Linked DNA regions of Rhodopseudomonas sp. BAL398. The protein of the gene in region 3 interacts with the protein of the main gene of each other region in a pairwise test. Links are inferred from orthologs where the notes say so. Each region holds a gene or a part of one and is shown on either strand. Other genes may lie near its edges.

Region 1 (6,944 bases), 3.6 Mb from region 3 along the record:
TGAACAACATCCTCACCGTGGTCACCGGCGGCATCGAAATGCTGGCCGAAGGCGTGGCCGGCAAGCCCGCGCTCGAGGAGGTCGCCGCGATCGTCGATCAGGCGATCGGGCGCGCCAGCGACCTCACCAACGGGCTGTTGTCGTTCTCCCGCAAACAGCCGCTGAAGCCGCGCAGCATCGACGTCAACGCGCTGATCGCCGACACCGCGAAACTGCTGCGCGCCACCTTGGGCGAGCAGATCGAAATCGACATCAACCCGGCGCCGGAACTGCGGCTGGCGCTCGCCGACCCCTCGCAACTCGGCAGCGCCCTGATCAATTTGGCGATCAACGCCCGCGACGCGATGCGCGATGGCGGCAAGCTGCTGCTGGAAACCGGCAATGTCGACCTCGACCAGTCCTATGCGGACCACCACGACGAGGTTTCCGCCGGGCGCTACGTGATGCTGGCGGTGAGCGATAGCGGCACCGGCATTCCGGCGGCGATCCGCGACCGGGTGTTCGAGCCATTCTTCACCACCAAGCCGATCGGCGAAGGCACCGGGCTCGGGCTCAGCATGGTGTACGGTTTCATCAAGCAGTCCGGCGGCCATATCGAGGTCTACAGCGAGGAAGGCCACGGCACCACAATCCGGATTTATTTGCCCTGCGCCTCCGCGCAAGATCCGAAACTCGAGGGACCCGCGCCGGCCTTGGCGCGCGGCGGAAAAGAGACGCTGCTGGTGGTGGAGGATGATGTCCTGGTGCGCAACTACGTCATGGCCCATCTGGCGGCGCTCGGCTATACGGCCAATTCGGCCGCGACGGCGGCCGAAGCGCTGTCGATGGTCGATGGCGGTCTCGAATTCGACCTGTTGTTTACCGACGTGATCCTGTCGGGCGGCATCAATGGCCGACAGCTCGCCGACACGCTTTGCAAGGATCGGCCGAGGCTCAAGGTGCTGTTCACCTCCGGCTATACCGAGAATGCGATCGTGCATCACGGCCGGCTCGACGCCGGCGTGCACCTGCTGGCGAAACCCTATCGCCGCGCGCAGCTGGCCCAGATGCTGCGGCTGGTGCTCGACGGCAAGCTCGAGGAGCCGGTGAAATAGCGCGGGGCGGTCGCCGCCGGCATCCGTTCGTCATCGAAGCGCGGTGCGGTCGAGGTCCGAACTCAGGACCGCGACCGCTCAGACCGTCGTCACCCCCGTGCCGCCATCAATTCGGCTTGGCTGGCGTAGCGGGCGCCTTGTTCAGATAGGCGAGCGCCGCCTTCAGCTGGGCGTCATCGGGCTTGCCAATCAGGTTGGTCTTGATCGGCGCCGAAAAGGCGGCCTTGTTGAGCTGCTTGGCCGGCTGGTCGGCCGACGCCGGCGCTTGTGTGCCGGATTCGCTGCCCGGCTTGCCGAGTTGTCCGGGATTGGCCAAAGCGCCGTGCAGCGCGCTTTCGCGGATCAGGGCGCCGCCGCTGATCTGCTGATCCTTCAGGGCCTCCTCGACGATGTCGGGCGCGATGCCGTCGTCCTGGATCGAGCGGCCCGACGGCGTATAGTACAGCGCCGTGGTAAGCCGCACCGCGCCGTGGCCCTTGAGCGGGATCACCGTCTGCACCGAGCCCTTGCCGAAACTCTGGGTTCCCATCACCGTGGCCCGGTGACGATCCTGCAGGGCACCGGCGACGATCTCGGAGGCCGATGCCGATGCGCCGTTGATCAGGACCACGACCGGAACGCCGGGCAGCATGTCACCCTTGGCCGGCGCCTTGAAGACGTGTTCGTCATCCGCCTGTCGTCCGTGGATGCTGACCACCGGGCCGCCATCGAGCAGATCGCTGGAGACCGCGATGGCCGCGTTCAACAACCCGCCCGGATCGTTGCGCAGGTCGATCACCAGTCCCTTCACACCACCCTTGTCGCCTGCCTTGGCTTCTTCCTTCAGTTTGGTGATGGCGGTCTTGAACCCTTCGGCGGTATCGCCGCCGAACTGGCTGATGCGGATATAGCCGACGCCGTTCGGCTCGAGCTGCGACTTGACCGAGGCGACGCGGATGATTTCGCGCGTGAGCGTGACGTCGAACGGCTCCTGCTTGCCGCGCAGGATGGTGATCGTCACTTTGGTTCCGGGCTCGCCGCGCAGCAACTCGACGACTTTGCGCAGGTTCATGCCCTGGGTGCTGGCATCGCCCGCCTTGATGATAGCGTCGCCGGGTTCAAGCCCGGCCCGCGCCGCCGGGGTGCCGTCGATCGGCGAGACGATGGTGGGAATTCCGCCCTGCGCGGAGATCTGCATGCCGAGCCCGCCGAACTGGCCGGACATGTCGGTCTCCATCATCTTGAATTCGTTCTCGTCCATGTAGTCGGAATGCGGATCGAGCCGGTTGAGCATGCCCTTGAGGGCGTCCTTGGTGAGTTCGTCCGAACTCACCGGGTGCACATAGGCGCGATGGACGAGCTGGATGACGCCGGCGATCAGGTCGAGGTCCGGCCCCGCATTATTGTCGCGCGGCGACATCGCCACGACCGAGAGCACGGGGACCGCGATGAGGCCGATGACGGCGACGGTGCGAATGATGAGCGGGCGGGCTTTGATCATGGTCTGAACTCACGTGAGAGTGATTGGCGGAAATATGGGTCGCCTCGACGGTCAGAACCGCCAGACGTCGTGTTAGGTTCCTGTCTATCGAGACGCCAGTCGGCCACAACAGCGGCAATTGCCCCGGCGCCCGGGCGGATGGGTGCGCCGTCAACTCGATCCGGTCGTGGCGCTCCCTTACGCCGCGGTGTTCTCTTCGGCGTCGCCATTGGCCAGCAGGTGCACCAGCGCGCGCTTGATCGCGGCCTGGCGGGTCGGCGCGGTGATCTGCGCGCCGAGCAGGTCGGTGACGTAGAACACGTCGCGAGCCCGCTCGCCGAAGGTGGCGACATGCGCCGAGGCGATATTGAGATTGAGCTTCGAGATCGCGGTGGTCAGCTGGTAGAGCAGGCCGGTGCGGTCCAGCCCGGTGACCTCGATCACGGTGTAGCGGTCCGACCACTGATTGTTGATGATCACCTCGGGTTCGACCACGAAGGGCTTCAGCTTGCCGCGTTTGGCGGCGCGGCGCGCCACCACCTCGGGCAGCCGCAATTTGCCTTCCAGCAGGTCCTCGATGGTCTCGCCGATCCGGGTGGCGCGGCGCCCCTCATCCTCGTCGCGGTCATATTCGCGGGTGATCGCCACGGTGTCGAGCGCGCGGCCGTCGGTGGTGGTGTAAATCTGGGCGTCGACGATGTTGGCGCCGGCGGAGGCGCAGGCGCCGGCGATGATCGACAGCAGCCAAGGATGGTCAACCGCGAGAATCGTCAGTTCGGTGACGCCGCGGGCCTCGTCGAAGCCGACATTGATCGCGAGCTTGTGACCGGCCTGTTCGGAGGCGCGCAGGAATTTGGCGTGGCGGATCTTGCGGGCCAGCTCGACCTTGAGCCAATAGGCCGAATAATGCCGCGCCACATAGGCGTCGAGTTCGGCCTCCGGCCATTCGCGGAAGGCGGCGCGGAATTCGGCCTGCGCCGAGCTGATCCGCTGCGCGCGGTTGACCTCGGAGAAACCGCCGGTCAGCGCCGGCTCGGTTTCGTAATACAGCGTGCGCAACAGCTGCGCCTTCCAGCCGTTCCACACCCCGGGGCCGACGCCGCGAATGTCGGCGGTGGTCAGGATGGTCAACAGCTTCATCTGCTCGACCGATTCCACCACCGCGGCGAAATTCTCGATGGTCTTGCGGTCCGACAGGTCGCGCGACTGCGCCACCGACGACATCACCAGGTGCTTGTCGATCAGCCAGGCGATCAGTTCGGTATCGGCGGCGTTGAAGCCCAGTCGCGGGCACAGCCGCCGCGCCACCTTGGCGCCGGCGATCGAGTGATCTTCCGGCTGCCCCTTGGCGATGTCGTGCAACAGCACCGCGACATAGATCACCCGGCGATGCTCGGGGCGGATCTTGCGCATCAGATCGGAGGCGACGATGAATTCGTCATTGCCGCCGCGTTCGATCTCCTGGAGGTTGCCGACGCAGCGCAGCAGGTGCTCGTCGACGGTGTAGTGATGATACATGTTGAACTGCATCATCGAGACGATGCGGCCGAAGGCGCGGATGAAATGGCCGAGCACGCCGGTCTCGTTCATGCGCCGTAGCACCACCTCGGCGTTGTCGGAGGTCAGGATCTCGATAAACAGCCGGTTGGCTTCCGGATTGTCGCGCAGCTGGGCGTTGATCAGCCGCAACGACCGCGTCACCGCGCGCATCGCGTCGGGGTGAAATGCCAGATCGTTCTTCTGGGCGAGCCGGAATAGCCGGATCAGATTGACCGGATCGTGTTTGAACACGTCCGGCGCGGCCAGATTGATGCGGTTGTTGTCGATGACGAAGTCGTCGCTGTCCGGGACTCGTCGCCCCGGCGTGCTGGGTAGCAGCCGCGCCATCATCCGGGTCAGCGCGGGCGCCGGCTTGGCTTGCTGATCCTCCAGCTTGGCGCACAGGATCGCCGTGAGGTCGCCGACATCCTTGGCGATCAGGAAGTAATGCTTCATGAAGCGCTCGACGTCCTGCATCCCGGGATGCGAGGTGTAGCCGAGCCGGACCGCGATCTCGCGCTGCAGGTCGAACGACAGCCGCTCCTCGGGGCGGCCGGCGACGAAGTGAAGGTTGCAGCGCACCGACCAGAGGAAATCGGAGCAGCGCCGGAACGTGCGGTATTCATGTGCGTCGAACACGCCGCGCTTGACCAGTTCGGCGATCTCGCGGACCTGGTAGACGTATTTGGCAATCCAGAACAGCGTGTGCAGATCGCGCAGCCCGCCCTTGCCGTCCTTGACATTGGGCTCGACCAGATAGCGCGATTGCCCGGCGCGGCGGTGGCGCTCCTCGCGCTCGGCGAGCTTGGCGGTGACGAATTCGGCCGCGGTGCCCTCGACCACTTCCTTGTCGAAGCGGTCCACCAGTTCCTGGTACAACGCCTTGTCGCCGGTCAGGAATCTGGTTTCGAGGATGGCGGTGCGGATCGTCATGTCGCCACGGGCCTGGCGGATCGATTCGTCGACCGAGCGGGTGGCGTGTCCGACCTTGAGGCCGATGTCCCACAGGCAATACAGGATCACCTCGGCGATCTGCTCGCCCCAGGCGGTCTGCTTGTAGGGCAGGATGAACAGCAGATCGATGTCGGATTCCGGCGCCATCAGGCCGCGGCCATAGCCTCCGGTGGCGACCACCGCCATGCGTTCGGCGCTGGAGGGGGTCGGCGACGGATAAAGATGGCGGTTGGCCGCCGCAAACAGCATGCGGATGATCTCGTCCTGGACGAAGCACAGCCGCTCGGCGCAGCGGCGCCCGTGCCGATCGCTCAGCAGCAGCGCCTGGGCGGCGTCGCGTGCCTTCGCCAACTCGGCCTTCATCAGCTGGGCGAGGGCGGAGCGGAACAGGTCCTCGTGCCCGGCATGTTGGACGGCCAGCGCGTCGATCTCGCCGGTGATCCGGGAGGTCTCGAAGCGATCGTCGACAGTTGGGCGGGCAGGGTTCACGATTGTATCCATCAACTATCCGGATATCGGACGGCGCCCGCGCTGTCACGGACCATTATCGGCAGGGGATTGCGAGGGTGACTCAATGCCGAATTTACCGTTACCTCATTTTGACCGCGTTGTGGCCGGCTTGGGGAGACCTGGCCTGCCTCACGTAAGTGAGGTTAAGCTCTTGAAAATGTTTTGTTTTGCTGAGAATGGCAGGCCGTGGCAAGGCCGCCGCACGACCCCACATAACGGCGGCGCGGTCGGTTGGTAACATCCATGCTGTCCGCTCCGTAGACACGCTAGCAAAACCGGGAGAGCCTCATGGATGCAGCCACGCTTCGCGCAACCCAAGCCCCGATCAAGGAGCGGTTCAAATCGGACCCGCAGGCGGCCTTGATCACCTTGACCGCCAAAGGCGCGATCGACGCCGACGGTATCGCCTGCAAGCTCGAAACCGGCCGGGCGCTGGCGATGGCGGGGCTGCATCCCGCGACCGGCGGCTCCGGGCTGGAGCTGTGTTCCGGCGACATGTTGCTCGAGGCGCTGGTGGCCTGCGCCGGGGTGACGTTGAAATCGGTGGCCACCGCGATCGAGCTGCCGCTCAGCGTCGGCAATGTCATCGCCGAGGGCGATCTGGATTTCCGCGGCACCCTCGGTATCGACAAGGAGGTGCCGGTCGGCTTCGCCGAGATCCGGCTGCGTTTCGAGGTCGGTACCGACGCGCCGCAAGATCGGCTCGATCTGCTGCTGAAACTCACCGAGCGCTATTGCGTGGTGTATCAGACCATCAAGAACGGCCCGAAGCTGTCGGTGTCGATGCAGCGGGTCTAGGCGCGCGCCGGCGGGCATTCTCCACTTTTCTTCCGCGGCGCGGTGTGGGAGAGGGTGCGGGTTCTCCCGCCATCGGCGGGAGCTGGAAATCCGAAGGCCGCCAATGTCCACCGCCGTCTCCCCGCTCGCGCCCATCAATGTTCCGCAGATGCCGGCGATCGCCGGCGTCAGGCTCGCCACCGCCGCCGCCGGCATTCGCTACAAGGGCCGTACCGACGTGCTGCTGGTGGCGCTCGACCAGGGCACCACGGTCGCCGGGGTGTTCACCAAGTCGAAATGCCCGTCGGCGCCGGTCGAATGGTGTCGCGCCAAGCTGAAGGGCGGCACCGCCCGGGCGCTGGTGGTGAATTCCGGCAATGCCAACGCCTTCACCGGTAAGAACGGCAAGGTCTCGACCAAGCTCACCGGCGACATCGCCGCCAAAGTGGTCGGCTGCAAACCGGACGAGATCTTTCTGGCCTCGACCGGGGTGATCGGCGAGCCGCTGGATGCAACCAAATTCGACGGCGTGCTCGGCAAGCTGTCGGACAATGCGGCGCCGGACGGCTGGATGGATGCCGCCAAGGCGATCATGACCACGGACACTTTCC
Region 2 (6,568 bases), 110 kb from region 3 along the record:
CGCGCCCGCATCGGTTCGTCCCTGATCTCGGCCTCGATCTCGATCTCGGGATGGCCGACCCGCATCAGGAACACGACCTGCCGTACCGTGTCGGCGACGTCCTCGCCCTCGATCACCGGCTTCGGCATCCGGGCAAAGCGCGAGAATTCGTCGACCATGCGCCGGATGTCGTCGACCTGGCGGACGATGGTGTCGGTGCACTGCTCGAAAATGGCTTTGTCTTCGGTGATGACCTTGCCGAATTTGCGCTTGATCCGCTCCGCCGAAAGCTGGATCGGGGTCAGCGGATTCTTGATCTCGTGTGCGATCCGCCGCGCCACGTCGGCCCAGGCCGAGGTGCGCTGCGCCGACACCAATTCGGTGATGTCGTCCAGCGTGATGATGTAGCTGTCGCGCGAATGGCTGGTCTGCTCGGCGCTGACCCGCACCGACAGATTGCGCTCATGGCCGTCGCGGGTGATGGCGATCTGGCCCTGCACCAGCCGCTGCGAGCCCTCGCGCGCCGACTTCATCATCTCGTCGAGTTCAGGTAGCACCTCCGACAAAGGATGGCCGAGCGTCTCGGATTCCGAATGACCGATCAGCTTTTCGGCAGACCGGTTGAGAATGCCGATGCTGCCGGAGCCGTCGACGCCGATGATGCCGGCCGAGGCCGACGACAGCACCGCTTCGATGAAGCGACGGCGGCTGTCGATCAGGTCGCTGGCGCTGACCAGCTCGTCGCGCTGGCTGCGCAATTCCTGGGTCATCTTGTTGAAGGTCTCGCCGAGATGGGCGAGATCGCCCTCCGACTTGAACACCGGCACCTGGACGTGCAGATCGCCGGTGGAGACCAGATTGGCGGCGCCCATCAGGCGCCGGATCGGCGCCACCAGCCAATTGGCGAAATTCAATCCGATCAGCACCGCCGACATCAGCACCGTGAGCGCGATCACCGTGAACAGCAACGCCAGCGTCACCTGAAAGCCGAGCCGGCTCGACTCGATCTTGGCATATTCGGCGACGCTGGCCTGGGTCTGGCGCAGTTGCGAGACCACATGCGGATCGAGCAGCCGGGCGACGTAGAGGAAGGTGTCATCGAAGCCGCGCAGCCGGATCACCGCGGCGACGTAATTGGCCTCGATGAAGACCGCGATCTGCGGCTCCTTCGCATTGACGTTTTTCAGGAATTCGGCCGCCGGCACGTCGAAGTCGCGCTGAATGCCGGTCTGCGCGGATTCCAGGATATGGCGGTCCTTGTCGATCAGCATGGCGCCGGGAAGATTGCGCGCCGCCGCACTGGCGGTCAGCAATTCGCGAAATGAGCGGCGGTCCTGATCGTAGAGCGGTCTCGCATTGGAAATGTCGTTGGCCATGCCCAGGATGTCGCCGCGAATCATCTGGGCGTGTTCGTGCAGATAGGCATTGGCGACGATCAGCGAATTCTGGATCACCGCCCTCGTCGGCCCCGAGAACAACCGATCCAGCCCGCGGTCGATGGTGACATTGGCGACGATCGACACCAGAACGGCCGGCAGCACTGCGATCACCGAGAATAGGCTCACCACCTGGACGTGCAGCCGCGCGGCGGCGCGACCGCGGCGGCGGGCCTGCACCACCTTCCAGACTTCACGAACGATGATCACCACCAGCAGAAGCACGGTGGCGGCGTTGATCAGCAGGAAGGTCACCACGACGTCCCGCGTCGGCGCGATCCAGGTCAGACCGGTCAGCACCACGAAGGTCAGAGTTGCCGAGATCAGCGCCAGCGCCACGGCAAGGGGCACGATCAGCCGGCGCAGCCGCCCCGCGCGTGGCTCGGCAATCGACGGTTCAAAAGGCTCGGTCGACGGATCTGCGCTGGTCATTCTGGCAATAGGTGAGCGTGAACGCGGGACGAACGCCGGACTCTGGCGTCGACTGATGCATTCCTACAACAATGTTGCCAAATTACGACTATTCGACGGCGCGGTCTCCCCGGAAACTTACGAGCATTCCAGGCAAATTCGCCATTGCGCGCCGGCGGCCGGATTCAACCGCCGGTCCGATAGACCTGAATGTCGAGGTCGCGAATCTTCTTTCGCAGCGTGTTTCGATTGAGCCCCAGCAGATCCGCCGCGCGAATCTGGTTGCCGCGGGTCGCCGCCAGCGCCGCGGTCAGCAGCGGCACCTCGATTTCACGCAAGATCCGATGATAGAGCCCCGGTGGCGGCACGCCGTTGGGAAAGCCGGAGAAGTGCGAGGACAGGTACATCTCGACCGCGCCGCCGAGATTGTCGACGCCGTGCTGGGCGCTGCCGCTGGACACCACCGCGGGCGGCGCCAGCTCACCATCGATCACTGAGCCGGTGATGATGTCCTGTGGATAAAGCGCGGCCAACCGCCGGGCGAGGTTCTCCAGCTCGCGCACATTGCCGGGCCAGCGATGCTGCTTCAGCCGCTCCAGCGCCGCGGCGTCGAGTTTCTTGGCCGGCAATCCGTCCTTCTCGGCCAGCGCGAAGAAATGCCGGACCAAATCGGGCAGATCCTCGATGTGCTCGCGCAAGGGCGGCAGCCGCAGCGGCACCACGTTGAGCCGGAAGAACAGATCCTCGCGGAACAGGCCCTGCTGGATCAGGATGCGCAAATCCTTGTTGCTCGCCGCCACGATCCGGACGTCGGTCTTGATCGGGGTGCGGCCGCCGACCGTGGTGTATTCGCCCTGCTGCAGCACCCGCAGCAGCCGGGTCTGCGCCTCCATCGGCATGTCGCCGATTTCGTCGAGAAACAGCGTGCCGCCCTCGGCCTGCTCGAACCGCCCGGAGGCGCGGGTATTGGCGCCGGTGAAGGCGCCGCGCTCATGGCCGAACAACTCGGACTCGATCAGGTCGCGCGGAATCGCCGCCATGTTGACGGCGACGAACGGGCCATTGCGACGCTTGCCATAATCATGCAGCGCGCGCGCCACCAATTCCTTGCCGGTGCCGGATTCGCCGGAAATCATCACCGTCAGGTCGGTCTGCATCAGCCGCGCCAGCACCCGATAGATTTCCTGCATCGCCGGCGAGCGGCCGACCAGCGGAATCGAATCGAATTCTGGGTCGTCGGCGTAGCTGGCGGCGCGGTCCTTCGGCTCGGCCAGCGCGCGGCCGACGATCGCGATCAGCTCCTTGAGATCGAAGGGCTTGGGCAGATATTCATAGGCGCCCTTCTCCGAGGCGCGGATCGCCGTCATGAAGGTATTCTGCGCGCTCATCACGATGACCGGCAGGTTCGGCCGCAATTTCTTGATCCGCGGCAGCAGGTCGAAGGCGTTCTCGTCCGGCATCACCACGTCGGTGATCACCAGATCGCCCTCGCCCTGGCTGACCCAGCGCCACAGCGTCGCGGCGTTTCCTGTCAGCCGCACCTCATATCCGGCGCGCGACAGCGCCTGGTTGAGCACGGTGCGTATCGCGGTGTCGTCGTCGGCGACTAGGATGCTACCTGCGGGCATTGTCAGTCCTCATCTTGCAGTCTGTGAGGCATCGGGCGACGTCGCCGGCACGTCCTCGCCGTTGCTCTTAATGTAGGGCTTCTCGATATTGAACATCGGCAGCAGCACGCGGAACGTGGTCTTGCGCGGCTGCGATTCGCATTCGATGATTCCGCCATGGTCGCCGACGATCTTGGCCACCAGCGCCAAACCAAGCCCCGAGCCCGACGGCTTGGTGGTGACGAAGGGATCGAACAGATTCGGCAGCAGGTCTTCGGGCACGCCGGGACCGTTGTCCTTGACGCAAAACTCCAGCGGCAACGACACCCGCGTCTTCTTGCCGGGCACCGACAGCCGCACGCCCGGCCGGAACGCGGTGGTCAGATGGATCTCGGCGTCGCTGCCCAGATCGACCACGGCCTCGGCGGCGTTCTTCACCAGATTGAGGAAGACCTGAATCAATTGATCCTGATTGGCCAGCACCGGCGGCAGTGACGGATCGTAATCCTCGATGAACTTGATATTGCGGGCAAAGCCGGACTGCGCCAGCCGCTTGACGTGATCCAGCACCGAATGAATGTTGACCGGGCCGCGCGCCACCGGCCGATCGTCGCCGAACACTTCCATGCGATCGACCAAAGTGACGATGCGGTCGGCCTCGTCGCAGATCAGTCTGGTCAGCATCCGGTCCTCGGATGAGGCGGCCTGCTCCAACAGCTGCGCCGCGCCACGAATGCCCGACAATGGATTCTTGATCTCATGCGCCAGCATCGCCGCCAGCGCGATCACCGAGCGCGCGGCGCTGCGGTGGGTCAGCTGCCGGTCCATCTTGTCGGCGATGGTGCGCTCCTGCAGCATCACCACGATGTGGCCGGGCCGCTCCGGCATCGGCGCGACGTGCAGATCGACCTGGCGGTCGCCGCCAATCCGCGGCGTGCCGAGATCGACCTTATATTCATTGACCGGCGAATTGCTGAGCAGGACCTGATCGATCAGCGCCAGCAGCGGACTGCCGAACGGCACCAATTCGGTCAAGGACTGCCGGCGCAGGAACTGGGTCGAAATCTCGAAGAAGGATTCTGCGGCCATGTTGGCGTCGATGATCTTGCCGTCGGGCGCGATCAGCAACACCGGGTTCGGCAGCGCGTTGAGAATGGCGTCGCTGTCGGTCGGCGGGGTGCGGCGTGGTTCTGCGACGGCGTTCATGCGGCGGCACTCCAGGCGAAATCGTCATAGGCCTCGCCGAGCGAATGCTGCACGGCAGCCGGATCTTCCGCGGTCAGGATTCGGGCGCGCCAGCTCTTCAATGCCGCTTGCGGCGCGTGGCCGGCAGCGGCCACCTCGAGCGCCCAGCCGAGATGTTTGCGGGCGTGGCGAAGCCCGATCTGCATCCCGTAAAGGCTGAGGATATCGTCATAGAGAATCCGCAGATAGTTGAGCTGATCGGCCAGCGCCGGCGCCGGCTCGGCGAGCCCGGTCTCGAACTGGCGGCCGATCTGGCCGGGCAGCCAGGGCTGGCCCTGGGCGCCGCGACCGATCATCACCGCGTCGGCGCCCGATCGCTGCAGCGCCGTCATCGCTCTGTCGAACGAGGTGATGTCGCCATTGACCACCAGCGGAATGGTAATCGCCTGTTTCACCGCGCGAATGGCGCGCCAATCGGCCTCGCCCTTGTAGAACTGGCATCTGGTGCGACCGTGGACGGTAATCAGTTGCACGCCCGCGGCCTCGGCGCGCCGCGCCAATTCGGGCGCGTTGATCGATTGATCGTCCCAGCCCAGCCGCATCTTCAAGGTCACCGGCACCTTGACCGCTGCGATCGTCGCCTCGATCAGTTTCAGCGCGTGATCGAGATCGCGCATCAGCGCCGAGCCGGAGGCCCCGCCGGTCACATGCCGCGCCGGGCAGCCCATATTGATGTCGATAATATCGGCGCCCCCCGCCTCCGCGATCCGCGCGCCTTCGGCCATCCAGCGCGGCTTGCAGCCGGCCAGTTGCACCACATGGGCGCCGCTGCCGCCGACGTCGCAACGCCGGATCGACATCGCGCGGCCGCGCGCCAGATCCTCGCTGGCGGTCATTTCGGACACCACAAGGCCGGCGCCAAGCGCCGCGACCTGGCGTCGGAACGGCGCATCGGTGATCCCGGACATCGGCGCCAGGATGACCCGATTGGCCACCTCAATATTGCCAATTCGCAAAGGCGTGGAACCTGATAGGTTGGGGCCGGTCAAGGTCTGCTCATTCTCTAGCCACCGCATCATCGAGACGGCACCGGCTCATTTGTTGGGCATCACGTGTCGTTGCCTACAGTTTAGCCAGTTCTACGGGACTTGCAAGTGCATTGCAGCAATGCGCAAAGCCTCCTCAAACGCATGGAATCATGATGAATAGTGGCGTCGGCGTGGTAAGGGCTGTGCTTCGCAACGCCGAATTTTTCCCTTTCACCGCAGGTATTTGCTGAGCGCGATGTCGAAATCTCAACGCACCGCCGTTATTATCGTCGCCGCCGGTCGCGGCCTTCGCGCCGGCTCGGGCGGCCCCAAACAATACCGTACGCTGGCCGGCCGCGCGGTGATTGCGCGGGCGATGGAGCCATTTTGTCAGCACCCGGAGATCTTTGCGGTGCAGCCGGTGACCAATCCGGACGATACCGCTTTGTTCGATGCAGCTGTGAACGGGCTGAGCTACCACCCCTGCGTCAGCGGCGGCGCGACCCGCCAGGCGTCGGTGCGCGCCGGCCTCGAAGCGCTGGCCGGCCTCGCACCCGACATCGTGCTGATCCATGACGCGGCGCGCGCCTTCGTGACGCCGGCGCTGATCTCGCGCGCCATCGCGGCCGTCGGCCGGACCGGCGCGGCGCTGCCGGTCATCCCCGTCACCGATACTATCAAACAAGTCGATGCCGACGGCGAGGTCGCGGCGACGCCGGAGCGCGCCCGGCTGCGGATCGCCCAGACCCCGCAGGCGTTCCGCTTCGACGTTATTCTGGACGCCCACCGCCGCGCCGCGCGCGACGGCCGCGATGATTTTACCGACGACGCCGCGATCGCCGAATGGGCGGGATTGACGGTCGCAACCTTTGAAGGCGATGCTGCGAATATGAAGCTCACCACACCGGAAGATTTCGTCCGC
Region 3 (6,076 bases):
TCGTGACCGGCTGCGGCGCTTCGACCAGGGTCGCGGTGGTGGCGAACTCGGCCGGCTGGCCGGCCAGCTTCTCGCTGGCGTAATTCTTCGGGAACGACACTTTGAGGGTGCGGGTCTCGCCCTCGGCCATGCCGATCAGCTGCTCTTCGAAGCCCGGGATGAAGGTTCCGGAACCGATCAGAACCTGGATGCCCTCGCCGGTGCCGCCGTCAAATGGCGTGCCGTCGATGGTGCCGGTGAACGACACCGTGACGCGATCGCCGGTTTCGGCCTTGGCGCCCTCGCCCTTGGCGGCGAACGCGCGATTCTGCTCGGCAATGCGCTTGATCGCCTCGTCGACGTCGGCGTCGCTCACTTCGACGATCGGCTTTTCGACCGAGAAACTCTTGAAATCGGCCAGTTCGATCGCCGGCACCACTTCGATGGCGACGGTGTAATTGAGGTCGGACTTGCCGGCCAACAGATCCTCGACCTCTTTTTGCTCGGTCGGCATGGTGATCTTCGGCTCGGTCGCCAGACGGAAGCCGCGCTCGGTGAAGATCGAATCATTGGTCTCGCGGATCAGCTTGTCGATGGTCTCGGCCGCGACCGAACGGCCGTAGAGCCGCTTCAGATGGCCGACCGGCACCTTGCCCGGGCGAAAGCCGTTCAGCTTCACCTTGTCCTTCATGTCGACCAGCTGCGCATCGACCTTGGCCTCGATGTCCGCAGCCGGGACACTGATCTGGAATTCGCGCTTCAATCCGTCCGCGACGGTTTCCTTGACCTGCATGGTGTCCATCTTCTTCCCGCTTGGTCCGGTTCGGTGACCGGCTTTGTAAATCTAATCGATGCGCGGCTTGCGCCTGCACCTGTGGCTCGGCGGACCGATACCCTTGCGGAATATGTCCTCCGGAAATTCGTCATGCGCAAACGCGATCGGCGTTTGGTGCGGGCGGAGGGACTCGAACCCCCACAACTTTCGTCGGCGGCACCTAAAGCCGCTGCGTCTACCAATTCCGCCACGCCCGCGAGGAGCATCATGTCCGACCGCGATGTCGCGGGCGGCGGGCTTATAACATGCGTGCGACGCTTCGCATCAAAAAAATCCCCGCACAAGCCCCTGCCCGCCGATCCGCCAGATACTGGACAGCGCGGCGCGAAAATGATCCGCATCCAGTATGACAGAATTCGGCGCAACGATCACCCGGCGTGGCCTGCTGGCGGGACTTGGAGGCCTCGGCATTGCCGGCGCGCTACCGGCCGGCGCCACCGCGCCCGGACCGCAACCCCTCATCCTGCAGGCCAGGCCGGGCAGCGCCGCGTTGCGCGCCGGCGCACCGGAGTCGCGAATCGCGTCGTTGCAGCGCAGCGAACCGCTCAAGCTGCGGTTCCGGCGTGGTGACGAGATCGCCGTGCGATTCGAAAACCATCTGGCCCAGCCGGTGCTGCTGAACTGGCACGGCGTCGATGGTGTCGCATCAGCCGAACCGTTGACCGCACGGCCCGCGGTGCCGCCCGGCGGCCGGGACGAGTTCACGATGCCGCTGCGTCATGCCGGGACAGTGATGTTCGATATCCGGCTTTTGACGGACAGGACGCCGCTACCGGCGCAGGCGCTGATCGTTGAGGAGAGCGAAGCAGTCGCGGTCGACCGCGACGAGGTGATGGTGATCGAGGACTGGCGGGTGCGGGCCGATGGCGCAGCCCTTGTGCCCGGAACCGCGCCCGGCGACGCCGAGCCGGTCTACACCATTAACGGCGAGCCCAGACTCGACCTTGCCACGCGGCCGCATCAGAGGATCAGACTCCGCTGGATCAATGGCTGCCAACGCAATGTGATTGCAATCAAACTCGCGGATCACGCGGTCTGGGTCATGGCCATTGACGGCCAGCCCTCGGAACCGTTTCTGGCCCGCAATGGCACGCTGGTGCTGGCGCCGGGGACCAGGATCGACGCCTTTGTCGACACGCCCAAGGTCGCTGGCACCAGTCAGATCATCCTGCATGACGGCCAGCGCGCTCGTCCGATCGCCCGCTTGATTCATGCCGAGGGACCAGCGCTGCGCACGGCCCCGCTTCCGGCGGCGACGGCGCTGCCCGACAACGACCTGCCGGCCCGGATCGACCTCAAAAGCGCCTTGCGCGTCGATATGACTCTCGGCGCCGTGCAGGGCTGGACCCGGCCGGCGGAGTTCGCCCGGACCGCCACGCCTGCCTTCGAGGCCCGGCGCGGCCGTGCCGTAGTGCTGGCGCTGAGCAATCGCGGCGCGATCCCGGCGATCTTCCATCTGCATGGCCACCATTTCCGCCTGCTCGACCGGCTCGACGATGGCTGGAAGCCGTTCTGGCTGGATACGCTGGCGATCGATGCGGGCCAGGCCCAGCGCGTCGCCTTCGTCGCCGAATTCGCCGGCTCCTGGCTGATGGAGACGATGGCGGCCGACTGGGCAGCGCCGCTGCTGCTGCGCAGCTACGCTGTCATCTGACGCCTTCGCTCGGATGCGCTAATATTCGACGCCGAGATCATCATAGATCCGCCGGAACACCGCCGGCAGCACCTCGGGCAGGTCCTCGGCGATCAGGCCCGGCCCGGCCTCGCACGCGGCCTCGCCATGCATCCAGACGCCGATGCAGGCAGCCTCGAAGGCCGGCACGCGTTGCGCCAACTGTCCGGCGATGATGCCGGACAGCACGTCGCCGGCGCCCGCGGTGGCCAGCCATGGCGGCGCATTGGCGGCGATCGCCGCGCGACCGTCCGGCGCCGCCACCACCGTATCGGGTCCCTTGAGCAGCACCACGGCCCCGGAGCGCTCCGCCGCTAATCGAACTCTTTCAAGTTTTGATCGAAGTGGGTTCTTGTTGCTCATATCGCTGAAAAGGCGTGGAAATTCGCCCTCGTGCGGGGTCAGGACGACCTGCGGGCTGGCACCGGATTTGATGATTTCGAACAATTCCTCCGGCGCGCCCGCGAAGCTGGTCAACGCATCGGCGTCGAGCACCGCTGCGGTGTTGGCCGCCAACGCCGCCAGCACCAGCGCGCGGGTCCGCTCGCCGACGCCGGCGCCCGGGCCGATCACGCAGGCATTGAAGCGGCGATCGGTCAAAAGCTCGGCGAACTGCTCCGGCGCATCGATCTGGCGCAGCATGATCGCCGTCAGGGCGGCGGCATTCACCGTCATCGCGTCGCCGGGCGACGCCACGGTAACCAGCCCGGCCCCTGCCCGCAGCGCGCCACGCGCGGCCAGCCGCGCCGCGCCGGTCTGCACCGGTCCGCCGGAGATCACCACCGCATGACCCCGACTGTATTTATGGCCGTCGATCCGCGGCACCGAAAACGATCCGCGCCACAGATCGGGATCATTGACGAAGGCCATCGGCCGGATCTCGTCCAGCACGCTGGGGTCGATCCCGATATCGACCACGCGCAACCGGCCGCAATGCAGCCGGCCGGGCAGCAGCATATGGCCCGGCTTGCGGCGGAAGAACGTTACCGTCTCGCGGGCGCGCAGTGCCGCGCCCAGCACCGCGCCAGTGGCGCCGCTGATGCCGCTCGGCAGATCGACGCTCAATACCGCGATGCCGCTGGCATTGATCGCCTCGATCATCGTCAGCGCCTCGTCCTTGACCGGACGGTTGAGGCCGGAGCCGAACAGCGCGTCGATGATCAGGCTCGGCGACCCGATCGATTGCGGCAAGAACGGCAATAGCGGGCCCTTCCATTCCCGCGCCGCCAGCGCCGCGTCGCCCTTCAGCGCCTCGCGCTGGCCCAGCAGCATCACCGTCACATTACGGCCCATCGCCACCAATTCGGTGGCGGCGATCAGACCGTCGCCACCATTATTGCCGGGCCCGGCCACCACCAGGATCGGCCCGGCCTCGACGAGATCGACCGCGGCCCGTGCCACATGCCGCCCAGCCGTCAGCATCAAGGCGAATCCGGATGAGCCACCGGAGATCGTGAGCAGGTCGGCGCGGTCCATTTCCGTCGGGGTAAGTAGTTCCATGCCCAATTCCCAGTTCGCTCGCCTTATCGTGAGGCACAGATAAGCATGCTGAATCTAAATTAGTTTGCTACATGCACATTAATTAGTCGTGTCGCCTTCTTTTTAATCAGACCCATCCGCCATGGTCACGAAAGTCTACGCAGCAGGGTCCTTAATAATCTGATATTGCTCCCAAATCAGCCGCCTCGCGAACTTGGCATGGACCCTGCTTTTACGGAAGTCATGTTTCGATCCCTCGCGTCCGCCTGCTTTTGCAGGGGCGGCGCGCGACCGGCTTCGTTTGCGGAAAGCATTTTTCCACAGGCGGGCGGCGCTGCTCACCCAACCGGCCAGCGGAGTTATCGATCAAACGCGCAACGCCGCGCGATCTGTAATAATAAGCATGGTGACCTAGAATGTTGGAAGGTCCGGGAGAGTGGAAGTGAAAAAGATCGAAGCCGTAATCAAGCCGTTCAAGCTGGACGAGGTGAAAGAGGCGCTTCAGGAGGTGGGACTTCAGGGCATCACCGTCACCGAGGCCAAGGGCTTCGGCCGGCAGAAGGGCCATGCCGAATTGTATCGGGGCGCAGAATATATCGTGGACTTCCTGCCGAAGGTCAAAATCGAGATCGTGATCTCCGACGATCTGGTCGAAAAAGCCATCGATGCGATCCGCCGCGCCGCCCAGACCGGCCGGATTGGCGACGGCAAGATCTTCGTATCCAACATCGAAGAGGCGATCCGCATCCGGACGGGCGAATCCGGACTGGACGCCATCTAACCCAACAGCCTATCACCATCCGGACCTTACACGGCGGCCGCTCGCGGCTGCCGTTTCACCGCGACTACCGACACCGACCGTAGACACAAGGGGTAATTCATGACGACCGCAAAAGAAGTCCTGAAATCAATCAAGGACAACGACGTGAAATACGTCGATCTGCGTTTCACCGATCCGCGCGGCAAGTGGCAGCATGTCACCTTCGACGTTTCGATGATCGACGAGGACATTTTCGCCGAAGGCACCATGTTCGACGGCTCCTCGATCGCCGGCTGGAAGGCGATCAACGAGTCCGACATGATGTTGATGCTCGACCCGTCGACCGCGACGATCGACCCGTTCTTCGCCGAGACCACCATGGTCATCACCTGCGACATTCTCGAGCCCTCGACCGGCGAGCCCTATAACCGCGACCCGCGTGGCATCGCCAAGAAGGCCGAGGCCATGGTGAAGTCGATGGGGATCGGCGACACCGTGATGGTCGGCCCGGAAGCCGAATTCTTCGTGTTCGACGACGTGCGCTACCAGACCACGCCCTACAACACCGGTTTCAAGCTCGACTCCTCCGAGCTGCCGACCAATTCCGACACCGAATATGAGGGCGGCAATCTCGGCCACCGGATTCGCACCAAGGCCGGCTATTTCCCGGTCCCGCCGCAGGATTCGGTGCAGGACATGCGCTCAGAAATGCTCGGCGCGATGGCCAAGATGGGCGTCAAGGTCGAGAAGCATCACCACGAAGTCGCTTCCGCCCAGCACGAGCTCGGCATGAAGTTCGACACCCTGACCCACATGGCCGACCAGCTGCAGATCTACAAATATTGCATCCATCAGGTCGCGCATATCTACGGCAAGACCGCCACCTTCATGCCGAAGCCGGTCTATGGCGACAACGGCTCTGGCATGCATGTGCACCAGTCGATCTGGAAGGACGGCAAGCCGGTGTTCGCCGGCAACAAATATGCCGACCTGTCGGAGACCTGCCTGCATTACATCGGCGGCATCATCACCCACGCCAAGTCCATCAACGCCTTCACCAACCCGTCGACCAATTCCTACAAGCGTCTGGTCCCGGGCTATGAGGCGCCGGTGCTGCTCGCCTATTCGGCGCGCAACCGTTCGGCCTCGTGCCGGATTCCCTACACCACCTCACCGAAGGCCAAGCGCGTCGAAGTCCGCTTCCCGGACCCGATGGCCAACCCCTACCTCGCCTTCGCGGCGATGTTGATGGCCGGCCTCGACGGCATCAAGAACAAGATCGATCCGGGTCCGGCGATGGACAAGGACCTCTACGACCTGCCGAAGGAAGAACTGAAGTCGATCCCGACGG

The links.
Region 1: the proteins of RBJ75_RS05230 (region 3) and RBJ75_RS22405 interact in binary tests that used the Escherichia coli proteins (3 or more experiments, as listed by UniProt). The link is inferred for Rhodopseudomonas sp. BAL398 from one-to-one orthologs.
Region 2: the proteins of RBJ75_RS05230 (region 3) and RBJ75_RS04725 interact in binary tests that used the Escherichia coli proteins (3 or more experiments, as listed by UniProt). The link is inferred for Rhodopseudomonas sp. BAL398 from one-to-one orthologs.

What each region holds. Positions count from the first base shown.
Region 1 is NZ_CP133111.1:4,754,554-4,761,497, forward strand. Bases 2,552-5,927 are described here. They hold RBJ75_RS22405 ([protein-PII] uridylyltransferase), read right to left. Parts: upstream 5,548-5,927; coding sequence 2,752-5,547; downstream 2,552-2,751. Other genes in these bases: RBJ75_RS22400 (S41 family peptidase), read right to left, coding at 2,552-2,574; RBJ75_RS22410 (OsmC family protein), read left to right, coding at 5,845-5,927. Also shown: RBJ75_RS22395 (ATP-binding protein), read left to right, coding at 1-1,094; more of RBJ75_RS22400, read right to left, coding at 1,201-2,551; more of RBJ75_RS22410, read left to right, coding at 5,928-6,354; bifunctional glutamate N-acetyltransferase/amino-acid acetyltransferase ArgJ, read left to right, coding at 6,458-6,944.
Region 2 is NZ_CP133111.1:1,004,384-1,010,951, reverse strand. Bases 2,552-5,551 are described here. They hold RBJ75_RS04725 (two-component system sensor histidine kinase NtrB), read right to left. Parts: upstream 4,640-5,551; coding sequence 3,464-4,639; downstream 2,552-3,463. Other genes in these bases: dusB (tRNA dihydrouridine synthase DusB), read right to left, coding at 4,636-5,551; ntrC (nitrogen regulation protein NR(I)), read right to left, coding at 2,552-3,454. In the rest of the region: RBJ75_RS04735 (sensor histidine kinase NtrY-like), read right to left, coding at 1-1,847; more of ntrC, read right to left, coding at 2,012-2,551; more of dusB, read right to left, coding at 5,552-5,697; RBJ75_RS04715 (bifunctional 2-C-methyl-D-erythritol 4-phosphate cytidylyltransferase/2-C-methyl-D-erythritol 2,4-cyclodiphosphate synthase), read left to right, coding at 5,903-6,568.
Region 3 is NZ_CP133111.1:1,115,802-1,121,877, reverse strand. What follows is about bases 3,402-6,076. They hold RBJ75_RS05230 (P-II family nitrogen regulator), read left to right. Parts: upstream 3,402-4,407; coding sequence 4,408-4,746; downstream 4,747-6,076. Other genes in these bases: glnA (type I glutamate--ammonia ligase), read left to right, coding at 4,846-6,076; RBJ75_RS05235 (bifunctional ADP-dependent NAD(P)H-hydrate dehydratase/NAD(P)H-hydrate epimerase), read right to left, coding at 3,402-3,986. Outside these bases: tig (trigger factor), read right to left, coding at 1-772; RBJ75_RS05240 (multicopper oxidase family protein), read left to right, coding at 1,161-2,468; more of RBJ75_RS05235, read right to left, coding at 2,487-3,401. UniProt on the Escherichia coli protein: P-II indirectly controls the transcription of the glutamine synthetase gene (glnA). P-II prevents NR-II-catalyzed conversion of NR-I to NR-I-phosphate, the transcriptional activator of GlnA. When P-II is uridylylated to P-II-UMP, these events are reversed.